4 regions of the Salinicoccus bachuensis genome follow, and region 1 is predicted to be linked to each of the others. Evidence: riboswitches for the same ligand, from Rfam matches in the RefSeq annotation. Region 1 holds a riboswitch; each other region holds the start of a gene.
What was found. A riboswitch is a leader RNA that binds a small molecule or an ion and turns the genes downstream of it on or off. The one in region 1 is predicted to bind thiamine pyrophosphate.
Positions count from the first base shown of each region.

Region 2: another riboswitch for thiamine pyrophosphate. It lies ahead of RQP18_RS05355 (ECF transporter S component); the one in region 1 lies ahead of RQP18_RS03230 (ABC transporter substrate-binding protein).
Region 3: another riboswitch for thiamine pyrophosphate. It lies ahead of RQP18_RS04150 (YkoF family thiamine/hydroxymethylpyrimidine-binding protein); the one in region 1 lies ahead of RQP18_RS03230 (ABC transporter substrate-binding protein).
Region 4: another riboswitch for thiamine pyrophosphate. It lies ahead of RQP18_RS03680 (thiamine phosphate synthase); the one in region 1 lies ahead of RQP18_RS03230 (ABC transporter substrate-binding protein).

Region 1 covers NZ_CP138333.2:628,211-632,911, forward strand. The annotation lists gene RQP18_RS03225 (ABC transporter permease) at 1-652, opposite strand, end outside; gene RQP18_RS03230 (ABC transporter substrate-binding protein) at 669-1,661, opposite strand; TPP riboswitch at 1,783-1,880, opposite strand; gene RQP18_RS03235 (GNAT family N-acetyltransferase) at 1,981-2,403, opposite strand; gene RQP18_RS03240 (DUF2538 family protein) at 2,414-2,878, opposite strand; gene RQP18_RS03245 (LCP family protein) at 2,891-4,336, opposite strand; gene RQP18_RS03250 (glycosyltransferase family 4 protein) at 4,532-4,701, shown strand, end outside.
Region 2 covers NZ_CP138333.2:1,082,137-1,086,837, forward strand. The annotation lists gene RQP18_RS05345 (ABC transporter ATP-binding protein) at 1-1,019, shown strand, start outside; gene RQP18_RS05350 (ABC transporter ATP-binding protein) at 1,012-2,835, shown strand; TPP riboswitch at 2,884-2,974, shown strand; gene RQP18_RS05355 (ECF transporter S component) at 3,044-3,622, shown strand; gene RQP18_RS05360 (ABC transporter ATP-binding protein) at 3,625-4,701, shown strand, end outside.
Region 3 covers NZ_CP138333.2:831,834-836,534, reverse strand. The annotation lists gene RQP18_RS04160 (SDR family NAD(P)-dependent oxidoreductase) at 1-131, opposite strand, end outside; gene RQP18_RS04155 (AEC family transporter) at 293-1,216, opposite strand; TPP riboswitch at 1,419-1,515, shown strand; gene RQP18_RS04150 (YkoF family thiamine/hydroxymethylpyrimidine-binding protein) at 1,597-2,184, shown strand; gene RQP18_RS04145 (VOC family protein) at 2,233-2,664, opposite strand; gene RQP18_RS04140 (aldehyde dehydrogenase family protein) at 2,848-4,335, shown strand; gene RQP18_RS04135 (O-methyltransferase) at 4,610-4,701, opposite strand, start outside.
Region 4 covers NZ_CP138333.2:732,057-736,757, reverse strand. The annotation lists gene RQP18_RS03695 (thiazole synthase) at 1-239, opposite strand, end outside; gene thiS (sulfur carrier protein ThiS) at 242-442, opposite strand; gene RQP18_RS03685 (NAD(P)/FAD-dependent oxidoreductase) at 432-1,544, opposite strand; gene RQP18_RS03680 (thiamine phosphate synthase) at 1,537-2,019, opposite strand; TPP riboswitch at 2,178-2,287, opposite strand; gene RQP18_RS03675 (nucleoside hydrolase) at 2,460-3,395, opposite strand; gene RQP18_RS03670 (aconitate hydratase) at 3,487-4,701, opposite strand, start outside.

The sequences.
Region 1 (4,701 bases):
CTGTCCGGAATGCGGAGGAGGCGACGGTCATGAAGACGCCGAGCCCCTCCTGGGCACCGAGCCATTCCGCGATGACGGCACCCATCACACTGTATGTCGCTGAAATCTTGAGCCCTGAAAAAAAGTAGGGCAGGGCGCTCGGCCACTCCAGCTTGAAGAAGATCTGCCGGCGTGATGCCCCGATCATCTGCATATAATTGAGCAGCGTCGGATTGGTCTGCCTGAACCCGTCGATCAGTGACACTGCGACCGGGAAGAAGCAGACGAGCGTGATGATCAGTATCTTCGGCAGGGTGCCGAAGCCGAACCACAGCACGAGCAGTGGAGCGAGGGCGATGATCGGCACGTTCTGCGAGAGGATCATCAGCGGGTAGATGCTCTGCTTGGCCCTCGGCATCAGGTGGAGCAGTATGGCCAGTGCCAGTCCCACGCTCACACCGATGGCGAATCCGCCGAGCGCAATCTGTATGGTGGACAGGCTGTGCGCCCATAGGCGCGGGTAGATTTCCATGCCTTCCTGGATGATCTGGACCGGGCTCGGCAGAATCCAGTCACGGATGTTAAAAAGTGTTGTAGCCAGCTGCCAGATCACCAGTATGGCGAGTATCGCAAGGAGCGGTGGGATTACGCTCCAGGATGAGATTCGTCGCATTCGCTATTCCTCCAATTCACTCTTCACCGGGCAGAAATTCATTCGTGAATGCCTGGTCGACGTCGAGTTCGGATTCAATCAGGCCGTTCTCATGCATCCAGCTCATATAGTTCTCCCAGACATCGTGCTCCTGATGGCCCCAGTAGGGCGCATCGCCCTGATAGACATCCGTCAGCCATTCCTGGCTGGCCATGACGAGTTCCGCGTCAAGGTCCGGTTCTGCAGCCAGCAGGTGCTCCGCTGCCGCCTCGGGCTGATCCATCGCAAACTGGTAGCCTTCCGCCGTCGCCCGGGTGAACGCTTCGACGGTTTCCGAATCGTTTTCCAGCATCTCTTCATTCGTGATCAGTACAGGTGTGTAGAAGTTGAGCGCATCGGAATACTCGGTGAAGTCAATCGTGTTGAGCGGGAAGTCGCGCAGTTCAGCTTCCACACCCGTCCAGCCGTAGTAGATCCATGCAAAGTCGACATCACGCTGTACGGCGGTGAAGAAGTCCGTATCGCCGATGTTGATGATGTCGACGTTTTCAATATCCGCACCATCCGCCTGCATGATGGAGGCGATGGTCTCCTCCTCAATCGGCGAACCGTATCCGCCATACGTGTGCCCCTCGAGATCCGACGGCGTCTCGAGGCCGTATTCTTCGGGGGAGGCGAGTACGGACGTATTATCCTGTATGATGGCAGCGAGCGAGACGATCGATACGTCCTGCAGGCGTGCCTGGGTGACGTTCTCCTGGGCACTGATACCGAAATCCCCATTGCCCGTCGCAACAGTCTGTTCCGCACCGGCTTCACCCGGCAGGACGATCTCGACATCGAGGCCCTGTTCCTCGTAGTAGCCTTCCGCCTGTGCGGCGTAGATGCCGGTATGGTTCGTATTCGGTGTCCAGTCCAGTACGAAGGTCACTTCCGTCAGTGATTCCGTATCGGCCGGCTCCTCCCCTCCATTTCCGCCGCATGCGGCGAGCAGCAGGACGAGTATGAGTGGCAATAATATCTTCTTCATAAATGGAAAACTCCTCTCGAAATGGCGGTGTCCCATACCGCATTCTCCGTAAAATGGGTATAAAAAAACACCTTCCTTATCTGGAGGCGTCAAAGAGCTGCAGCTTAGGTATACGCATCCCGCATATCCACTGCACATTCCCTACGCTGGTATTATCCAGATCAGGTCCAAGGGTCAGGTATCACCTTCTCAGCCATGTTGGCTCCCCTATGTTCATTCTATTCATTTTGCATACCCATTGTACCATGTACACATTTCCACTCCAAGTACATAATAAAAAACACCCGAGGGCAGCGGTGCCTTCGGGTGCATATCAAGTCTACAGGTCCTTCTCCATATAGACGTGCGGGATGCCCGCATCCTCGAATTCATCGGAGGAGACGGCGTAACCGAGCTTCTTGTAGAAGTCGATCGCATGCACCTGCGCACCGAGCTTGGCGCGGGTGTAGCCATTGTCCCGGGCATGCTGGTGGACGAATTCCATCAGCTTGAGCCCGAGCTTCCTGCCACGTTCCTCGGGCAGCACGGCCATGCGTTCGACTTTGATCATGTCGTCGTCGACCGGCCGGTACCTTACCGTACCGATCGGTTCGTCGTCGATCAGCAGAATATGTGTCGCCGCGTCTTCGTATTCATCCACTTCACGGTCCATTGGGACGTTCTGTTCCTCGACGAAGACGCGCTTTCTGATTTCAAGGCACTGGTTGTACATGATGTTGTTTTCAGCCACTTTGATTTCCATGGAATCCTCCTTACATTGCATTCTTGCGCCGGATGGCGGTGAACTGCCAGAATATCTTCATCTGCTCGAGGTTCCAGTACTCGAGTCCGAGAGAGAGGGCAGGCTTCGTATTGAACTTGATGCCGCTCGCCTCGGCGGCAGCCAGGGCCAGGTACTGGATGTGGGGTCTGAGCTGCTTGAACGGTTCCGACAGCCGTCCGTCCTCCTTGACCCAGTCCATCGGGAAGATGAGTTCGAATATGTTGATCCGCTTGTAGATGTCCGGCAGGGCGATGATGTAGCACGCCGCATCGACTTCCGGATTCTTCAGCGATTCGCTGAAGTAGCCCCGGATCGACTGGTACATCTCCTTGTGCTCGTGGCTCTGGTAGAAATACGTATCCTCGATTTTCGCTTCACCGCTGTGCTTGATCTGACTCTCCAGAAAGTCGAACATCTCATTGATGTTCGTCTCCTTGTCATACGTCTTCCTCATCACAATCCGCTCCTAAACTTCATTTTGAGATCGATCAAAGTCCTCGCTTCCAGTTCCATTATCGTAATATTCTTCGGTGCTTTCCTCGTAGTATTCCTCAGTGTTCTCTTCATAGTTGAACTGTTCCGTGCTGTCTTCCTGTATGTCCTCAGAACCGTTGCCGTCTTCCGGCGGCCAGTAGTTGTCCTCTTCGGTCGTCGGCGCCCCAGGATTTTCGCCCGTCCCTTCCTCCTGGGTCGGCTGCTCACCGGTTGCTTCCTCTCCAGTCGCTTCTTCACCGCTTGCTTCCTCGGAATTCTCATCAAGGTTCTCTTCACCTTCGATGCTCTCTTCAGGGTTGTCGTCCCCGCTCATATTGAAGCCGTTGCCGAGGTCGCTTTCGTAGCCTTCCTGTGTGAAGTACGGCTCCGTCTCCGGCTCGAATTCATTCAGGTAGTAGTCGCTGACGTACTGGTAAGGTGTAATATGATCGGACAGCCGGATGTTGATCAGGTCGTAAGGTTCCGGCTCCTCGATTTCCAGCACCTCCCGGAGCGTCTGCGAGATCAGGTAGAGATGCTCTTCGTTCGCCCAGTAGAAGTAGGCGCCGTTGCCCTGGTACCAGAAATCCGAACCACGGACCTGGGTCGTGTTGAATGTGACATCGTTGAAGGAGTAGTAGGCGGCGAGGCTGCGGATCGTCTTCGATGTCATGTCATGCTTCGTATTGTCTGCGACGACATCGATCAGGTCGTCGATTTTCGACAGCGCACCAGTCGATTTCGCCTTCGACAGTATCTTCTCGACCATCTCAAGCTGGCGCTGGCCGCGCCCGAGGTCTGTATCCACCCGGCGGCTCCGCACCACCGCGAGCGCCTCCTCGCCATTCAGTTCCTGCACGCCTTCCTCAAGTTCGATCCGTCCACGGTCGATGGAGTTCGGCTCGTTCATATCGAACGGCACATCGAATTCCACACCGCCGAGCGCATCGACCATATCCACCACGGCCGCCATGTTGACGCGGACGTAGTGGTCGACCGGCACGTTCAGCAGGGATTCAACGGCACGCATGGAGGCTTCCGGTCCACCTTCACGGTGGGCGTGCGTAATCTTGTCGAAGTAGTTCTCCTCAGGGAAGTATGTCAGTGTATCCCGCGGGATGCTGACGAGTTTCACTTCATCCTCGTCCTTGTCGAATGTCGCGAGGATCATCGTATCCGTCCGGAAGTCCTGGGAATCGAGATCCCCCTCCTCCTTGCGGGATTCACTTTCATCGATGCCGAGGATCAGTACCGTGAAGCTGTCCATCGTCGGATCGATGTCTCCCAGCCGGAGCTCAGACCGGTCACGGTCCGTAGCTTCGAATGAATCGCTCACGCCCTGTTCGAATGAATTGAACAGGTTGTAGATATATACCCCGATGACAACAAGCGCAATGACGAGGAACAGCAGGACGCCAATAAGAATTTTCTTTTTCATAATTTAATAGACCCACTTTGTTTGGTTTAGTATGTAATGACAGATTGCCATCTTTTAATTATAATATGGGAGAACCATAAATTGGAATAGGAAATAGGAATTATTTCCCGATATTAAAACTTTGTCACATGATATAGAATATGGAGTCGAATTACAAGTGATATATCATGTCAATGAAAATGCCAGAGGTGCTGTATGAAGAAAGTCACAATGTTTGTATGGAACAACTTCGTCAATGATGCAAGGGTGCTCAGGGAAGCGACGGCCCTCACCGAGGAAGGGTACGCGGTCACCGTCATCGCCAAGAAGGAGATGGACGAGTTGCATCTGCCTTCAAGCGAGACCATCGCCCCCGATGTATACGT
Region 2 (4,701 bases), 450 kb from region 1:
TGATGGAATCCATCATGCCCGTCCTGCTGCTCGTCATCAACGGGAGCCTGCTCATCGTCCTGTGGATGGCTTCCGACCTGCTGCAGAACAACACTGTCCAGGTCGGGGAAGTCGTCGCGGTCATCAACTATGCCCTGAGGATGCAGGGTGGATTCTCCATGTTCGCATTCATCATCATCGCTTTCAGCCGGTCGAAGGCTTCCAGTGAACGGATGGAGGAAGTCCTGAAGACACCGGTCAGTGTGAATGAGAATGACGTAATAAAGAAGGAGGACCGTGCGGGCACCGTGAAGTTCGACAATGTCTCCTTCAAATATCCGGGCTCCACACGCTATGTGCTCCGGGATATCAATTTCGATATCAGGGAAAATGAAAAGTTCGTAATTATGGGCGGTACGGGGTCCGGAAAAAGCACGCTGCTCAGTCTGATACCGAAGATGTACGATGTCAGGGAAGGCGATGTCTATGTCAACGGCACCAATGTAAAGGACTGGAACGAAGATGATCTGAGGCAGACCATCGGCTATGTACCGCAATCCGCCGTCCTGTTCTCAGGCAGCATTTTCGAAAACCTGCTGTGGGGGGATTTGGAAGCCGGAGAGTCCGAGATTTTCACCTCCACACAGAAGGCGCAGATCCACCGTTCGATCGAGTCGTTCGACCACCGCTATGACACGCGGGTCGGACAGCGGGGCGTCACGCTTTCCGGCGGGCAGAAGCAGCGCCTGTCGATTGCACGTGCACTTGTCAGGAAACCGGGTATCCTCATCCTCGATGACAGCACCTCCGCGCTCGACATCCGTACGGAATCGGCATTGTGGGAATCCATCAAGGATGAGAACACAACGCGCATCATCGTCACGCAGAAGGTCATCACGGCCAGGATGGCCGACCGCATCCTGCTCCTTGATAATGGGGAGATCAGTGCGCTCGGCTCCCATGAGGAGCTGATGGAGCAGTCTGCGCTCTATCGTTCCATCGTCGAATCGCAAACGGAAGGGGGTCAATTGGATGATTGATTTTATCAGACGGCCTTTCGGCCATGAACCGGTCCTCAAAAAGAAGGAGATCGGCCGCAGGAAAAATAAGGAGGACCAGCGGGCCAATGACATCGGCGGCACCCTCAAACGGATGTGGCAGTTCATCTCAGAAGAGCGGGCCCTCCTGTATGGCATCATATTCCTTGTGACCCTGACCAGCCTGCTGAGCATTACAGGGCCTTTCCTCGTCGGCTACATCGTGGACAACTACTTCATACCGGGGGAGATGGACGGACTGTCCACCATACTGCTCTTCCTGCTTGTCGTCTATATCCTGCTGTCATCGACCCAGTATACCGCGGCCTTCTTCATGGTGGGCCTGTCCCAGCGGACGGTGTACAAGCTGAGAAGCCGGCTGTTCTCACATATGCAGAAGCTGCCGGTCTCCTTCTACGACAAGCGGCAGCACGGCGAGCTGATGAGCCGCATGACCAATGACATCGAGACGATTTCACAGACGCTCAATACATCATTCATCCAGTTCACGACAAGCATCGTCACACTAATCGGCACGATCAGTGTCATGTTGTACCTGAGTCCGCTGCTCACCCTCCTCACCGTGCTGATCATTCCGGTGCTGATATTTGCTGTAGGCTTCATCACAAGGCGTACCGGACCGCTCTACAAGAAGCGGCAGCGGGCGACCGGGGAGCTGAATGGCTATATCGAGGAGATGGTCTCCGGCCAGGAGATCGTCAAGGTGTTCTCCCAGGAGGAGACGGCGATCCGCAACTTCAATGAAAAGGCGGGCAATCTCAGGGACATCACGTTCTGGGCATTCCTGTATGCCGGCTTCATCCCGAAGGTGATGAACATGCTGAACAACGTCAGCTTCACCATCGTGGCCGGCGCTGGCGGCCTGCTCGTCTTCTATACGGACGGACTCGTCACCATCGGCACCATCGTCGTGTTCGCAGAGTACGCCAGGCAGTTCACGCGGCCGCTTGCCGACCTCTCCAACCAGTTCAATCAGGTGCTTTCGGCCATCGCCGGTGCAGAGCGTGTATTCGGCATCATCGATTCGGAGCCCGAAAAGGACGAGGGGACGATTGTGGACAGCACCATAAAGGGTGAGATTGAATTTGATGATGTCTCCTTCTCCTACGATCCGACGCAGAAAAACCCGACCATCAGAAACTTGAGCTTCAGGATAGATGCAGGCGAATCGGTTGCCCTGATTGGCGCGACCGGTGCGGGCAAGACGACCGTCATGCAGCTGCTGGCAAGATTCTATGAAACGGATTCCGGAGCGGTCAGGATTGATGGACAGAACATCCTCGACTACAGCCGTTCGACAGTCCGTTCGCAGACGGCTTTCGTGCTGCAGGATCCCTACCTGTTCGAATCGACGATCAGGGAAAACATCCGCTACGGCAAGCTCGATGCGACGGATGAGGAAGTGGTGGAGGCGGCGAAACTTGCCAACGCACACGAATTCATCGTTGCACTCGAGGAGGGCTATGATACCGTGCTGGAAGCAGATGAAGGATTCATCTCCCAGGGACAGAAGCAGCTGATATCGATTGCCAGGGCCCTGATCACGGATCCGGCCATACTGCTCCTGGACGAAGCGACGAGCAGCATCGATACGGTGACGGAGCTCAAAATCCAGGAGGCGCTCGAGCGGCTGATGAAGGATCGGACGAGCATCATCATCGCCCACAGGCTGAATACGATAAAGGCCGTGGACCGGATCTTCGTCATGGAGCTCGGTGAACTGGTCGAAAGCGGTTCTGAAGAGGAGCTCATCAGACAGCGCGGCCGCTACTACCAGATGGTCGCCGACAATAAATGACTTCACAAAATTCGGAAAGTGTACTATCATGGAACCAACCGAATAAATAACCACCACTAGGGGTGTCCGCAAGGACTGAGAATTACCCTTATCACCTGATCTAGATCATACTAGCGTAGGGAAGTGGCATATTTTACATATAATATGCACACCACTCCGCTAGTGGTGTGTTTTTTTATTTGGAAAATAATTTATGGAGGTTGGTAACATGGCAAAAAGAAAAGGGCTGACCCTGACCGATGTGTTGATCACGGTCGTCGTCGCCCTGGTATTCTCGTTCATCTATTCGATATGGGGTGGGGTCTATACGGCGCTCGAACCGCTCGGACTGCACCTCAATCAGCTGCTGTACGGCATGTGGTTCATCGCAGCGGTGGTCGCCTATCTCATCATAAGGAAACCCGGCGTGGCACTGATTGCGGAATTTGCAGCGGCATCCGGTGAAACGATCGTCATGCTGCAGTTCGATGTCATGCTGATCGTGTACGGACTCATCCAGGGGCTTGCATGCGAAATCGTATTCGCCATCGTGAAGTACAAAAGCACATCCCTGATGGTGGCGGTCATCGCCGGCATCTCAGCTGCGCTCGCGACGTTCCCACTCGACTGGTACTACGGCTACCTCGGCCAGCTGGCGACATGGAATCTGCTGTTGATGTTCGGTTTCAGGGTGCTGAGTGGTGCACTCATTGCCGGCTGGCTGGCGCACCTATTGTACCGTGCGCTGAAGGAGACCGGTGTGCTGAAACTCGTCGGCAATGGCCATGCTGCTGAAGAAGGGCTTTGATCATGTGCATCGAAGTGGAAAAATTGCGTCTGCGGTTCCCGGAATCAGAATCGCCTCTCTTCACCGATCTCGACCTGAAAATAGGGGAGGGTGAAAAGGTGCTCATCGTCGGGCCGAGCGGCTCGGGCAAGAGCACCCTGCTCAATGTGCTCGGGGGCCTCATACCGGATACGATCACCATACCGATGAAGGCGGATCGGCTCAAAATGCCCGCGTCCTGTGCATACGTCTTCCAGGATCCGGATTCCCAGTTCACGATGCCGACAGTCGCCGAAGAGCTCGCCTTTGTCCTCGAGAACAGGCAGGTGGCTGAGGAGGAGATGGAACCCCTGTTCACGGAAGCGCTCAGCATGGTCGGGCTTGATGTGGCCCCGGAGAGCGCCATCCAGACGCTGTCAGGAGGCATGAAGCAGAAGCTCGCCATCGCCTCGGCATTGCTCCAGCAGGCAGACACGCTGTTTTTGGATGAGCCGACAAGCATGCTGGACAGCAAATCGGCGGCTCATCTCTGGGATACCGTGAGGGCGATGTGGAATGATCTGACCGTCGTCATCGTCGAACATCGTGTCGAAGAACTATGGCACACGGTCGACCGGGTGATACTGATGAATGATGACGGTGTAATCGTGTGTTCCGCCACACCCGGAAAAATGCTGGACGAGCATCGCCGGCTGCTCGACCAATACGGCGTGTGGCATCCATGTTCGTGGCAGGACGCCCCTGTCCTCCCGAAAATTGCACCGGGGTCCGGTACACTGATGGAAGCAAGGGACCTCTCCATCAGAAGAGGGGGCAGGCGTCTTTTGACGATAGATGATCTGAGGATCGGAAAGGGTGAATGGATTACACTCGAAGGGGACAATGGCACGGGAAAATCGAGCCTGCTGCTCGCATTGATGAAACTCATTCCCTCAGGAGGCAAGGTATTTTTTGGGGGCAGCCGGGTCGGCAGGACGCGGCATCTCGAGGGCAGAGTCTATCCGGTCTTCCAGAATCCGGAGCTGCAGTTCATTACGAACCGTGTGTTCGACGAAGTGTTCATCAATCTGGAGATGCACCATGATGACAGGACGGCACGC
Region 3 (4,701 bases), 200 kb from region 1:
CCAGACTCTTCATTATAATCTGCCACAATGACTTTCGCGCCTTTGTCCAGGAACGCTTTCGCTGTAGCCAGACCGATGCCTGATCCGCCACCTGTTACAATCGCAACTTTGTCTCTAAGATCCAAAATCATTTCCTCCTTTGATGACTATCTATGATTTACTATACATATACCTCACATCCGTTTGTATGAAACCCGGCATACATGTCTGAATCAAGTCGGTTGGAAAAGATTTTTGAGTATAATTGTCACTCACCCGAACACTCAGTGACAGTTAAGCCACCCCACTCCTCCTAGAACAGCTGCATGGACAGGTAGATGACGAATGTCACGGTGATGCTGCTGAGCACTGTGGAATAAAGGACCACCTGGGCATGGAGTTCCGGTTCCACATCGTATTCGAGCGCGAGCGTCGCAGTATTCCTCGATGTCGGGAACGCACTCGCAATGAACAGCGACTGGGCGATGACACCGTCGATGCCAAGGATGAATATGAGTGCCAGGGCGACGGCCGGCCCGATGACCAGTCGGCCGAGGGCACTCCACGCGATGACCCTGTGGAACGAGCGGATTTCGATCTGTGCGAGCTGCATGCCGAGCAGGAGCAGCGCGAGGGCGGCAAACCCGCCGGCCAGCTGCTCGACCGGCACGCTGATGAAACTCGGCAGTTCGATGGTGAATGCCTGCAGAATGAATGCGGCCACAAGCGCATAGATGATCGGCAGCCTGAGCAGTTCGCGGAAAAGTTCCACGATGGACTTCGCATTCGACCGCAGGTTGTACAGGCCATACGTGAATGTCAGCAGATTCTGTACGACGAGCACGATGATCTGCACTGATACGCCCACCGGGTTGGCGCTGAATACAAGATGACTGACCGGCAGCCCATAGTTGCCGGAGTTCATCAGCGACACGCTGTTTTTCAGAGCGGTCCGTTCCCCGCCGCGAAGTCCGAGCAGACGGACGAATATTTCACCGACGACAATCATCGAAGCGATGAACAGCGTCAGATACAGTGCGAGTTGTCCCAGCAGTTCAAAGTCGATGTCCGCCTCATAAATATTCAGGAATACGGCAGACGGCAGAAAACAGTACGTCACGAGGTTCGCAATCGGCCTCAGACGAAATTCAAACTTCTTCTGGAGTATGACGCCGACACCAAGCAGAATCAGAATCGGCAGGATGACATCCAGAAATACAAGGGAGATGTAGGCCATAGCCTCCCTCCTTTCCAATCTCACCCCTATATTCTACCATTCTGCACCAGCTCTTCTCTAAAGCACTGCCTCTTCAACCGCTTCCAAACTAGGATATACGCCTTAGGGCTGAGTCATCCTAACTGTGGAGGCAATGGACAGCCCCCACTTTACACGCCGCACCTTCATCCGCTATCATGGAAATTGTAATGAAAACTGCATACCGATGCACTGGGGGCGCCTTAGGCTGAGACGGAGAAACCGGACCCTTACCACCCGATCTGGATAACACCAGCGTGGGGAAGTGCAGCCTTGTATGTACGCACCACTCCATACATCCGCTGCATTCCCTCGGGAGTGCAGCTTTTTCATTTTCAATAAAATCATTGGAGGCATGATGTATGGTACAGGAATGTGGAACGGAACGGATTGCAGGTTGCCAGTTCAACCTGAGTGTGATGAGCGACGACTTCGCTGATGTGATCCTCGGCGCACTGGATCAGGTCGTCACATCGAAAGTATGGAAAGACACGGATGATGTCTCGACGTGTGTGCGGGGACGGATCGAGCACGTTTTCGATGTGGTGAAGGCGGTCTATCTGCAGGCGGCAAAAACGGGGAAACATGTGGAAATGAGCGGCACCTTCTCCATCGGCTGTCCGGGCGACTCCTCCGGGGATACGCATATGGATGTGTCATCAGAGCGTATGAATGAAGCAGCGTCAACAGACATCCAGCAGAAAGCAGGATGCAAGTTCGCGCTCTATCCGATGAATACGACCAATTATATGGACGTCATCTACGAGCAGATCGACCTGTCGAAGGAAGCGGGTGTCACGGTCAGCCCAAGCCACTACGCCACACGGCTCGACGGTGAAGCCGCAGATATCTTCAATGCCATGGAGTCGTCGTTCACGAAAGTGCAGGAAGCGATAAGCCACACGACGATGACATTCACGATTTCAGCCAACAGTCCGTCAAACAGATAGGACGATATGAAAAGGAACGCCCCATCATGGAGCGTTCCTTTTTCCGTATCAGATGATCAGCATGTCATTCTCATCGAATTCCCAGTCCGCGCCATATGCCACTTCCCAGCAGTAGCCATCAAGATCCGCGAAGTAGCCGCTGTAACCGCCCCACTCGGTAGGAGCTGGGGGACTGATGATCTCACCACCCATTTCTCCGGCCCGCTTCAGCACCTGGTCCACTTCCGCTTCGGATTTTGCATTATAGGCAAGTGTAATGCCATTGAACTTTCCTTCCGTGTCGACTGCTTCGCGCCCTGTCTCCCCCGCCAGCTTCTCCAGTGGATAAAGGGCGAGCTTCGACCCCTTCATCCTGAAGAATACGATTTCGATCGCATCTTCGTGTCCCATGATGGAAGCCTCAAACCCCATTTTACGATAGAAATCGACTGCGTCCGAAATATGTTTTACACCGAGCGTAATCAGGTTGATCCTGTCCATGGCAATTCCCCTTTGCGATTAGGATGCGTAAGTCTAGAGCATTTTTATACTATAAATATACCATAAAATAGAAATGGATGCGGACTTGGCCAATGCCGGCCGGCTTCGTCCAGAATGTTTTGCTCCCCGCCTTGCCGGGAATTGATATTAATGGATAATCAGTAATATAAGGAGGCAGTCACATTGGCACTTAAACTCGCGACACCACTGACAGTGAATGCATATATCAACGGCGAAATAGTCGAAGCACAGAGTCACGAACCACGTGAGAATCCGGCGAAACCGGATGAAACAGCGGGCTATTGGCCGCAAAATACAGTAGAAGAGGCACAAAAAGCGATCGATTCTGCAGATGAGGCGTTCAAATCCTGGAAGCACACGGAGATGAAGGACCGCATCGAACGCATGCAGAAGGGGATTCAGAAGATAAAGGACAACCAGGAAGACCTGGTCAAACTGCTTTCCCGTGAGCACGGCAAGCCGGTCTATGATGCAGAAGGCGAAATGACGGTTTCCCTCATGTTCATGGAGTACGCAGTGGAGAACGCAGAACGCGTCTATAGTGAAGCGGTCAACGAAGATGAGCGTGGCAAGAACATCCTGCGCCATGATCCGATTGGTGTGGTATCCGCCATCAGTCCATGGAACTATCCATTGGCCCTCTCCACAGAGAAGATTGCACCGGCACTGCTCGCCGGCAATACGATGGTACTGAAACCGAGCCCGATGGCGCCGCTTGCAGTGACGCTTGTGACGCAGCTCATCGCAGAAGAATTCCCTGCAGGCGTCCTCAATATCGTCAACGGTGACGCAGATGTCGGCATAGAGCTCACTTCAAACGATAAAGTGCGCAAAATCGCCTTCACCGGCGGTACGAATACAGGACGCCACATCATGAAGGCTGCAGCAGACACGATCAAGAACGTGACGCTTGAACTCGGCGGCAACGACCCGGCCATCTTCCTCGATGATTTCGATGTGAATGATGAAGCGGCCATGCGTCGGGTCGTGATTTCTAACTTCCTGACAGGCGGACAGATCTGCATGATTGCAAAACGCATGTATGTGCACGAATCCATCTATGACCAGTTCGTCGAGAAGTATATGGAAGCAGCGGATAAATGGCTCCGCATCGGCGACCCGACACTGAAAGAGACCACAGTCGGACCCGTCAACAACAAAGCACAGCTCGAATTCGTCCAGGAGCTCATCGAAGACTCCAAACAGAACGGCTATGACATCAGGCAGGTCGGCAATGTTGCAGACGAGGAGTTCTTCAACAACGGCTACTTCATGTATCCGACTGTCGTACTCGGTGCCGACTATGATTCCCGCATCGTGGCCGAAGAACAGTTCGGTCCGGCAGTACCAATCCTGAAATTCAAGGATGACGACCATGCGGTCGAACTCGCCAACGACAGCGAACTTGGACTGACAAGTTCTGTGTGGGGTGAGGAAGAACACGCAATCGAAGTCTCCAAACGCATCGAAGCCGGTGTGACGATGGTCAACACCGCAGCAATCCAGGGACTGGACATCCGCTATCCATTCGGCGGTGTCAAACAGTCCGGCATCGGCCGTGAATACGGCGAGGAAGGCATGCTTGAATACGTGGACTCCCATTCCATCAACGTGCCGAAGACGAAGGACCTTCCGCATATTCCCCAATAAAATTTAAAATATCCGGGCGACCTGAACAGGTCGTCCGTTTTTTATTCTCCATAAAAAATCTCCTTTGAATGGGGGATTGCCATTCAAAGGAGACAGGTAACGAATCGGGATTGATTGAAACCAGTTGATATTTGCAAGGGATTTACGGGGCTTCAGACAACCGGAGGTGGATCTGAAGCTGATTCCATCATATCAACGGAATATTGATATTCGTTTAAAGGAAAGTAAAGATTCTGTTTAGATAGTGGTATGGCAGATGGCATGCCATTCCGTCCTATTTCACAACACCCATCAGGAAGCCGTCATACCCCTTCTGGCCGACAGTCTGGATGGCGGTCGTCTCGATGCGGTCATCACGCTCCAGCA
Region 4 (4,701 bases), 100 kb from region 1:
ACAGCTTCTTTAGCCGTTTTTGCCCCAGCTGTATTGGGAAAAGTGATAAAATCATTCAAATCCACGTTTGCCAGAGGATTCGGAAGGTTCTTGCCATACAGATTCATGCGTCTGACGGCAAAAGTAAGTACCTCCGTTCCTGATTCGGCTATCGCACCGGATTGTATTTCCTCATTTTCAAACTTGCCTGTCCCCAAGAGTAATCTTGATTCCAATTCAAAAGGTCCTATCTTAAACAAAATTAACCGCCTCCTACAAATTCTAATAGTTCCAGCCTATCTGCTTCTCTTACGATATATTCATTGAAATCCTTCTTTTTTATGAGCACATTATTGTGCTCGACAATGATTCGGTCATGATCCAGTTCAAGCGATTCCAATATTTCATGGATACTCATTTCATACTCAAAAGAAAATGAATCCCCGTTGATTCTACATTCCATTACCCACACCTCCTCTGGTGACTTGGAATGGCCTGAGTAGTTCGGGCCTCTGATTTTTGATGACCCAGTCCGCAACGAGATCTCCAATGAGTGGTGATAGCAGAATGCCATTTCGATAGTGTCCGGTGATGACAAAGAGTCCATTGTTCAGTTCGTCCATGATTGGTTGTTCGCGAACCGTATATGGACGTACACCAGACCATTTCTTCAGCAGGCGGCTTTCAGCAAGTACCGGTATGGTCGCTGTGGCCTGAGTTTTCAACCATTCTGTCCCGACATCCGATACGCCCACTGAAAAATCATTGAAGTAGCTTGTCGCTCCGATCAGAAATCGATTTTTATTTTTGGGGACGATGTAGCATCCATTGGTCATGAATACTGTCTGGTCGATATTCAGACCCTCATGTTCAACAAGCAGCACCTCTCCTTTTACACCTGAAATCATGGGTGATATATCATAAGTTTCCAGCAACTTCCCACTCCATGCGCCTCCGGCAACTATCACTTTATCTGCATGGATATCACCGGCTGAAGTCTTCAGCATGTAGGAATCGAATCTTTTCGATATCTGATGGACTTCAGTCCTGCAGAAACGGTCGATTCCTTTTGTGATGACTGAGGTAAGCAGTGCCCTGGTATATTTCCATGCATTAATCTGTCCATCATTTGGAATATGGATGGATAGATTGCGATATACGACCGACCCCTGTGTCAAATTATCGAGTGCCGGCTCGCTCAATTTCTGGACCCGCGGATCATGGCTGTTGAGAAATTGATACTGGGATTCGAGATCAGGAATATCATCCTCATCTGCCGCCATCTTGATCAGTCCCCCCTGTCTGAATTCGATATCCAGATCATGTTCTTCCAGGAATGTCCGACTCAGAGCCTCAAATCTGCTTCTCGATGCAAGGGCCATTCTGAAAAGAGCCCCGTCTTCATTGAATTCATTCTGGGCACCGAGCATGCCACCGGCTTTATATGAAGCATGCTTACCCGGCTCATCACGGTCTATTACCGCTATTTTCAAGCCGTATTCATCAAGTGCTTTTGCTATGGACATGCCAATGACACCAGATCCTACAACTGCAACATCATACATTCTCATACCACGCCCTTCTTACTGCTCTGATTTCTTCAAGATTGTGATCCATAAATAATGAAATGGCACATATGCCGCTGAACCCATCGGGCAAATCGCCTATCGTGTGCTGACCAATTCCACCGATAGCCATGACCGGAATGTCCATATCTACAGCCCGCTCCATTTCATCCAAAGATCTCGGTCGCACTCCCTTTTTAGAAGCGCTTTCAAAAACGTGACCAAAGAAGACATGATCCAGACCATTCTCCCTGGCCTCACTGATGCTTTTCATGGAATGTGTCGACATGCTGACAGATATCTCTGGATGCCTCGCTTTATAGGCATATGCCATCGGATCCCCTTCTTTGAAGTGAATGGCTTTCAACCGAAGCGCTTCCAACACCCGGATGTTGCTATGGATGATCAGTTTATCCTTCGGGAACCCCTTATTCACCAGCATATTGAGGAAGAATATCAGCCCAACTGAATTCATACGTGTCCTCAAAAGCAACCGGTCAACGACAGGCTCAATGTTCATAAAATGCTCAATATCTTCACTGGTCAGTACTTTGTCATGTGTAATTGCGATAAAGATATTTACACCCCAAATAAAAAAGCGTTATTTTTCATGTAGAAAAATAACGCAGATATTTTTAAGTAACGTCACTTTCCTACGCCAGTATGAACTGGATCAGGTTCAAGGAATTCCAAAGTCGATACTTTGATCTCAGCCTTTCACAAAGGCTCTTCCAGTGATTTCGGTTTTATTCAGTTGGTGGATCTTTGCGGCAAGTGAATTTGAATCATTGCCCTATATTTATCATTCTAAATTATTTCGTTACAAAATACAATCATGATCCGATAAACCAGTCGTACAATGAGAGATAGGGTGCTTTTCAAGATTCTAATTTTGAACCACCCCTAACAGGCAGATCACCCTTCCTTGCCAAGCGTCTCCAGGAAATGCGCAACGAACGCTTCTCCGTCCACATCGGTGCATATAGTGACGTTGGGTTCCTTGCCCAAAAGACCGCCAAAGTCGCAGATGGTCTGGCCATAGCCGAGCGGGCTGATTGTCTCCACATCGACATAGTGCTTCTCCGTCTTCAGGAAGTCACGGTTCAGGACGTACCCGACCGTAAGCGGGTCGTGCAGTGCACAGCCGTCTAGGTTGAACCTCTCCTTGCTGAAGGCGCGGTAGACTTCCGTCGACTGCCTGACGAAGTCGTGGTACTTCCTGCCTTCAAGCACTTCGACATCATAACTTGAAAGCAGTGTTTGTTTCGTCACATCAAGGCTCACAAGTGTGGTCTCCGCTCCACTGTGGAAGACGATCCGTGCCGCCTCGGCATCTGTGAAGATATTGAACTCCGAGTTCGGCAGCTTGTTCCCTCTGCCTGCTTCAGACACCAGTCCGCCCATGATGACCACTTCACTGAGCCATTTGGAGAGGTTCGGTTCCTTCCTGAATGCCAATGCCAGGTTGGTCAAGGGGCCGACGGCGATCAGCGTGATTTCTCCCGGATGATTTTTCGCCTGTTCAATGATGAAGTCCGCAGCAAACTGTGCCTCGCATTGGTTGTTATGTTCGAAGCCGTCCAGTGCGTTGCCGATGCCATCATCTCCATGGATATGGTGGACGTGCTCCGATTCCCTCAGCAGCGGCCGATCCGCACCCGGTTGCACGGGAATCTCTTCTCTGCCCGCCAGAGACAGTATCTTCAGTGTATTCACGTTTACCATTTCAAGCGGCACATTGCCGTTCACCGTCGTAATGCCCAGTACATCAAGCTGCCTGCTCTCCAGCGCATACAGGATGGCCAGCGCATCATCGACGCCCGTGTCGACATCCATTATCACTTTCTTCATTATGTATCCCTCACTTTCATATACATGAATTATATCAGAAGTGTAGACTCAAAATAAAAAGGCTCTATAAAAGAGCCTTTGTTCTCCCAAATTATTGTCGCTGTTTCGCCCAGTTGATGATGCCTCCGGCCAGCATGATATCAAGATGCCGGCTGGTCATGCTGTGCTTGACCGTAATCTCTTCACCGGAGTCCTTCAGCCGGACGGTGAATGTGTTTCCGTCCCGGATGGCCTGATGGACATTCCTGAACTCGATGACATCCCCCTCATCGATCTTCTTATGGTCTTCTCGGTCAGCGAAGGTCAACGGCAGAATACCGAAGTTGATCAAGTTCTGCAGGTGGATCCTGGCGAAGTCTTTGACCAGCACCACTTTCAGGCCGAGATACCTGGGCGCAAGTGCCGCGTGCTCACGGCTCGAACCCTGGCCATAGTTGTTGCCGGCCACAATCATGTGTCCGCCTTCTTCCAGCTTCTCCTCTGCCCTTTCCGTATAGGTCTCATCGATGCCTTCAAATACGAATGTGCTGATTTTTGGAATGTTGCTGCGGAATGGCAGTACCCTTGATCCGCCGGCGAGTATTTCATCCGTCGAGATATTGTCATCCATCTTGAGCAGCACAGGCATGTCGAAGTTGTCCTCGATTGGATCGAAATCCGGGATGGTCGACACGTTCGGTCCCTTCGTGATTTCGATGTTGCTGGTGTCTTCCGGAGGGGCTTCGAGCATTTCATTCGTTTTGATGGCTGCGGCTTCTGGTATTTCTGGGTAGTCCATATCGAGTGTCCGCGGGTCGGTGATGACACCGGTCAGCGCCGAAGCGGCTGCAATTTCCGGACTGCAGAGGAAAACCTTGTCCTCCTTCGTTCCGGATCGTCCCGGGAAGTTCCTCGGGGTCGTCCGTAGACTGTTCTGGTCTGTCGCCGGTGCCTGTCCCATACCGATACAGCCGTTGCATCCTGCCTGGTGCAGCCGTGCACCTGAGGAAAGCAGACTGGCGATATGTTTATTCTCCACCAGCTGTTGGAGCAGTAGGCGTGATGTCGGATTGATGTCGAATGAAATGCCGTTGGCAATCTGTTTATCTTTGACGATTTCTGCTGCGACCGCAAAGTCCCGATACCCCGGGTTTGCGGAAGAGCCGATGTATGACTGGTAGATTTCCTGCCCTGCAATCTCCTCGACAGAGACCACGTTGTCCGGGCTGGTCGGCTTCGCAATCAGCGGCACCAGTTCCGAGAGGTTGATTTCATCATGGTCGTCATACTCTGCCCCTTCGTCAGCCTTCAGTTCGACCCACTCATC